DNA from 2 places in the Citrobacter freundii complex sp. 2025EL-00176 genome. Region 1 is predicted to be linked to the other one. Evidence: predicted binding sites of a transcription regulator. Region 1 holds the regulator's gene; the other holds the start of a gene.
The links. The regulator sigma-54, encoded in region 1, starts transcription at its own class of promoters, with help from an activator protein. The targets are predictions, from matches to a motif close to GTTGGCACANNTTTCGCTNT.

Region 1 (3,298 bases):
TCAATGGCGTCGAAGGCGATGGGTGTTTCGAGTTGCACAAACACGCCAACCGCGCGCATCGTGTCTTCTTCCAGCTTGCCGTGCGGGATGGCAATACCATTACCGATGCCAGTACTGCCCATTTTTTCACGCGTCAGAATGGCTTCAAATACCACCTGAGAGGGTAAGCTGAGCTGTTTTGCCGCCAGTTCACTGATGATTTCCAGTGCGCGTTTCTTGCTTTGGCAGTGAACGGCCGCGCGCGTACATTCCTGGTTAAGAACATTGCTCAGTTGTAGAGTCGTATCGTTATTTGTCATAATTTCACCTAAGCGCTAACCGTACAAATGGCCCGTTGTGCTGCACAACAGGCCGTCCTGCACCCGCTAACTGCCCGGACAAGTTAGTGCTGTTTCAGTTTATCTTTATGTTTTGTTAACTGCCGAGCCAGTTTATCAATTAAACCGTCAATGGCGGCGTACATATCCTGACCTTCCGCGCTGGCATGAATTTCGCCACCGTTTACATGCAGTGTTGCATCCGAGATATGTGTAACCTTCTCCACTTTCAACACAATATAGACTTGATTAATCCGGTCGAAATATTGTTCAAGCTTGGCGAACTTGGTATTAACAAACTCGCGCAGAGCTTCCGTGATTTCGACGTTGTTTCCAGTGATGTTGAGCTGCATAGTGTCTTCCTTATCGGTTGGGTCAGACCAGCTGTTTGCGCTGGTTAGACGGCGGAATGGATAAAGACTCTCGGTACTTCGCAACGGTGCGGCGCGCCACCATGATACCCTGATCCGACAGCATAGAGGTTAACTTGCTGTCGCTCAGCGGTTTCGCGGGGTTCTCCGCAGCAATTAATTTCTTCACCAGTGCGCGGATCGCTGTGGATGAGGCTTCGCCCCCGCCTTCAGTGTTCACGTGACTGGAAAAGAAATACTTCAGTTCAAATATGCCGCGCGGACTGTGCAGATACTTTTGCGTGGTCACTCGGGAAATGGTCGATTCGTGCATCTCGACAGCCTGGGCGATATCCGCCAGCACCATCGGTTTCATAAATTCTTCGCCTTGCTCAAAGAAGGCCTGCTGCTGTTCCACGATACAGCGGCTGACGCGCAGCAGCGTATCATTGCGGCTTTCCAGGCTTTTAATCAGCCACTTCGCATCCTGCAAATTGCTACGAATAAACTGGCTGTCAGCATCGTTGCGCGCGCTATTGCACATCCCGGCGTAGTGCTGGTTAATCTGCAAGCGTGGAATGCTGTCGCCGTTGAGTTCGACTACCCAGCGATCGTTATGCTTACGCACCAGCACATCCGGGATGACGTATTCCGGCTCGCCGGTTTGGATCGACTGTCCTGGGCGGGGATCGAGCGACTGGATGAGGTTGACGGCTTCTTTCAGCACGTCTTCTTTCAGTCGGGTCACGCGCATCAGCGAGCGAAAGTCATGGTTGGCTAACAGATCGAGGTGATCGCTGATGATCAGGCGCGCTTCTTCCAGCCATGGTGTGGACTTATCAAATTGTGAAAGTTGGATCAGTAAGCAGTCACGCAGATCTTTGGCCGCCACGCCAACGGGATCGAAGCGCTGAACGCGTTTAAGCACGGCTTCGATTTCATCCATACCGATGTCGTCATCGCCCATGCTTTCGAGAATATCGTCCAGGGTCACGGTGAGATAACCGGTTTCGTCTACCGCATCAACAATCGATGTCGCAATGGCGCGATCGGTATCCGAGAACGGGGTCAGCTCCACTTGCCACATCAGGTAATCCTGCAGCGATTGCGTGGTCTCACCCTGATAAACAGGCAGTTCGTCGTCGATGTAATCTCCGCTGGTGCCTGAAGGCGTACCGGCGGTGTAGATTTCATCCCAACTGGCGTCAAGCGGCAATTCCTCTGGCATCTCTTTTTGTTCGAGTGCATCTGCGGTATCGAGGGATTCGCTGTCCTGTTTTTCCTGGGTATCAATTTCGTCGTGAAGATCGGTTTGCTCGAGCAGTGGGTTACTTTCCAGCGCTTGCTGAAGTTCTTGCTGAAGTTCCAGCGTGGACAACTGCAACAGACGGATCGCCTGTTGTAGCTGAGGCGTCATCGCCAGTTGTTGGCTAAGCCTGAGTTGCAAACCTTGCTTCATGTTCAGAGTTGTTTTCTCCTGCGGTGACGTGAAGTCTTCTACCCTATCAGAGTCTGAAGTCTTCCCCAAGGTATACGCGCTTAACGTGCTCATCCTGCAGTATTTCTGTCGGCGTGCCGTGGGCGATCAGGTGTCCCTGGCTCACGATATAGGCGCGCTCACACACTGCCAGCGTTTCGCGGACGTTATGGTCGGTAATCAGCACCCCAAGCCCGCTGTCGCGCAGGTGTTCAATGATCCGTTTAATATCGATAACGGAAATCGGGTCAACACCGGCAAACGGTTCATCAAGCAGGATAAATTTTGGATTGGCGGCCAGCGCGCGGGCGATTTCCACACGGCGTCGTTCACCACCGGAGAGCGATTGGCCCATGCTGTCACGCAGATGTTCGATATGGAATTCTTCCATCAGCTCATTGGCGCGATCTTCCCGCTGCTCGCTGGTGAGATCGTCACGAATTTGCAGTACCGCCATCAGGTTATCAAACACGCTCAGGCGACGGAAAATAGACGCTTCCTGCGGCAGGTAGCCGATGCCGCGACGGGCGCGCGCATGCAGTGGCAGCAGACTGATATCTTCGTCATCAATGATAATGTTGCCCGCATCGCGCGGGACAATGCCGACCACCATGTAAAAGGTCGTTGTCTTGCCCGCACCGTTAGGACCGAGCAGACCGACGATCTCCCCGGAGTTGACGGTCAGACTGACATCTTCCACCACACGGCGGCCCTTATAGGCCTTTGCAAGGTTCTTTGCAGTTAATGTTGCCATAACGAATCAGTTACCTTTTTTCTCTGCCGGAGCCTTGTTTTTGTCCTGCAACTGCGACGGAACCAGAACGGTGGTGACGCGTTTGCCTTTATCGCTGAAGGCCTGCATTTTCTGCTCTTTTACCAGATAGGTGATCTTATCGCCTGTGATGTTGCTATCAAGCTGTTCCAGGTAAGCCTTACCGGTAAGAACGACGAAGTCTTTCGCCAGTTCATAGTGCATGTGTGAGGCGCGGCCTTTCACTGGCTTACCGTTGTCCTGCATCTGGTAAAAGGTGGCGGGATCACCGTAACCGTCAATCACTTCTTTACCGTCTTCACCGCCTGGGCGGGTCACAACGACTTTATCGGCGTTAATTTTGATGGTGCCCTGGGTCACAATCACGTTACCAGTAAACGTC
Region 2 (3,298 bases), on a different contig from region 1:
GAATTCTGAACGGAAGCCGATCAGACCACGGCTTGGGATCACGTAGTCGAGACGTACGCGGCCTTTGCCATCTGGATTCATGTTTTTCAGATCGCCTTTACGCTCACCCAGAGCCTGCATCACAGAACCCTGATGCTGCTCTTCAACGTCCAGCGTTACGTTTTCGAACGGCTCTTGTTTACGGCCATCGATTTCGCGGAAGATAACTTTCGGACGGGAAACCGCCATTTCGAAACCTTCACGACGCATGTTTTCGATCAGAACAGACAAGTGCAACTCACCACGACCGGATACACGGAACGCATCCGCATCTTCGGTTTCTTCAACGCGCAGCGCAACGTTGTGCACCAGCTCTTTGTTCAGGCGGTCAAGGATCTGACGAGAGGTAACATATTTACCTTCTTTACCACAGAACGGAGAGGTGTTTACGCAGAAGAACATGGTTACGGTCGGTTCATCAACGGACAGAGCCGGCAGCGCTTCGACATTCTGCGGGTCGCAGATGGTGTCAGAGATGTTCAGTTCGCCCAGACCGGTGATCGCGATGATATCGCCTGCTTCGGCAATATCACTCTCGATACGTTCCAGACCCAGGTGGGTCAGAACTTTACCGACTTTACCGTTACGGGTTTTGCCTTCGCTATCAATGATAGTGATCTGCTGGTTCGGTTTAACTTTACCGCGTTTGATACGGCCGATACCGATAACACCAACGTAGTTGTTGTAGTCCAGCTGAGAGATTTGCATCTGCAGCGGGCCATCAAGGTCTACGCTCGGAGCCGGTACGCGATCAACGATGGTCTGATACAGCGGAGTCATGTCTTCCGCCATATCTTCGTGATCCAGACCTGCGATACCATTCAGCGCGGAAGCGTAAACGATCGGGAAGTCCAGCTGCTCGTCGGTAGCGTCGAGGTTAACGAACAGGTCGAATACCTGATCAACAACCCAGTCAGGACGCGCGCCAGGACGGTCAACTTTGTTGATAACAACAATTGGCTTCAGGCCATGGGCAAAGGCTTTTTTGGTCACGAAGCGCGTCTGCGGCATCGGACCATCCATTGCATCCACCACCAGCAGCACGGAGTCGACCATGGACATTACACGTTCAACTTCACCACCGAAGTCGGCGTGCCCCGGGGTGTCAACGATGTTGATACGGTAGTCATTCCATTTGATAGCGGTGTTTTTAGCGAGGATGGTAATCCCACGCTCTTTCTCCAAATCGTTGGAGTCCATCACGCGCTCTTGGGTTTCAGCACGTGCATCGAACGTACCGGATTGTTGGAGCAGCTTGTCTACCAGGGTCGTTTTACCATGGTCTACGTGCGCGATGATGGCGATGTTACGCAAATTTTCGATCACAACTTTGCCTCAGGCATTTTAGAAATAGCGCGTTATTGTACACGGATTAATCGCAGTACAAAACAGGATCACAAACATCCTCCGCAAACAAGTATTGCAGAGTTTCTTTGTGATCACATTCACGGAGCGTTAAAAGGGGTAATCTGGGGTGCGTTGCACCAATATGGTGCTTAATGTTCACATTAAAGCACTATAATGGTGCAATACATCCTTCATGGTGCAGCCCCTTTGCACGATAGTGCGCATGATAACGCCTTTTAGGGGCAATTTAAAAGTTGGCACAGATTTCGCTTTATATTTTTTACGGCGACACGGCCAATTTTTTGCAGAATTGAAGACTTCGTTACCACGACGACCATGACCAATCCGGGAGAGTAAGTATGTCCGCTGAACACGTTTTGACGATGCTGAACGAACACGAAGTGAAGTTTGTTGATTTGCGCTTCACTGATACCAAAGGTAAAGAACAGCACGTCACTATTCCTGCTCATCAGGTAAATGCCGAATTCTTTGAAGAAGGCAAAATGTTTGACGGCTCCTCAATCGGTGGCTGGAAAGGCATTAACGAATCAGACATGGTTCTGATGCCAGATGCGTCTACTGCACTCATCGACCCGTTCTATGAAGAGTCTACCCTGATCATCCGTTGCGATATCCTGGAACCCGGTACGCTGCAGGGCTACGACCGCGACCCGCGCTCCATCGCTAAACGCGCTGAAGAGTACCTGCGTTCTACCGGCATCGCAGACACCGTGCTGTTCGGGCCAGAGCCAGAGTTCTTCCTGTTTGACGACATCCGCTTCGGCGCATCCATTTCCGGTTCCCACGTCGCTATCGATGATATCGAAGGCGCATGGAACTCTTCCACCAAATACGAAGGTGGTAACAAAGGTCACCGTCCTGGCGTGAAAGGTGGTTACTTCCCGGTTCCTCCGGTAGATTCTTCTCAGGACATCCGTTCTACCATGTGTCTGATCATGGAAGAAATGGGTCTGGTCGTTGAAGCGCATCACCACGAAGTGGCAACCGCAGGCCAGAACGAAATCGCGACCCGCTTTAACACCATGACCAAAAAAGCGGACGAAATTCAGATCTACAAATATGTGGTTCACAACGTTGCGCACCGCTTCGGTAAGACCGCGACCTTTATGCCAAAACCGATGTTCGGCGATAACGGTTCCGGCATGCACTGCCACATGTCCCTGTCCAAGAACGGCGTAAACCTGTTCTCCGGTGACAAATACGCGGGTCTGTCTGAGCAGGCGCTGTACTACATCGGCGGCGTAATCAAACACGCTAAAGCCATCAACGCCCTGGCTAACCCGACCACCAACTCCTACAAGCGTCTGGTCCCGGGTTACGAAGCGCCGGTCATGCTGGCTTACTCTGCCCGTAACCGTTCTGCTTCCATCCGTATTCCGGTGGTGGCTTCTCCGAAAGCGCGTCGTATCGAAGTGCGTTTCCCGGACCCGGCTGCTAACCCGTACCTGTGCTTCGCCGCGCTGCTGATGGCCGGCCTTGACGGTATCAAGAACAAGATCCACCCGGGCGAAGCGATGGACAAAAACCTGTACGACCTGCCGCCTGAAGAAGCGAAAGAGATCCCACAGGTTGCGGGTTCTTTGGAAGAAGCACTGAAAGAACTGGATCTGGACCGTGAGTTCCTGACTGCAGGCGGCGTGTTCACCAATGAAGCGATCGATGCGTACATTACGCTGCGTCGTGAAGAAGATGACCGTGTGCGCATGACGCCGCACCCGGTAGAGTTTGAGCTGTACTACAGCGTTTAATTTAACTTTTACACTCTCACATAAAAACGTGCAGAGGGTGTAATAACCAATGGATTTCTTGCTACAGCAAGGCGGCAATTGAGTGAATCCCCGGGAGCTTACATAAGTAAGTGACTGGGGTGAGCGAAAGCAGCCAACACAGC

Region 2: the regulator sigma-54 is predicted to act here: its motif matches at 1,640-1,659, upstream of glnA (glutamate--ammonia ligase).

The regions. Positions count from the first base shown of each region.
Region 1 covers NZ_JBRYHT010000003.1:73,804-77,101, forward strand. Annotated here, with positions in the region: gene ptsN (PTS IIA-like nitrogen regulatory protein PtsN) at 1-299, opposite strand, end outside; gene hpf (ribosome hibernation promoting factor) at 383-670, opposite strand; gene rpoN (RNA polymerase factor sigma-54) at 693-2,126, opposite strand; gene lptB (LPS export ABC transporter ATP-binding protein) at 2,173-2,898, opposite strand; gene lptA (lipopolysaccharide ABC transporter substrate-binding protein LptA) at 2,905-3,298, opposite strand, start outside.
Region 2 covers NZ_JBRYHT010000019.1:13,967-17,264, reverse strand. Annotated here, with positions in the region: gene typA (ribosome-dependent GTPase TypA) at 1-1,365, opposite strand, end outside; gene glnA (glutamate--ammonia ligase) at 1,746-3,155, shown strand.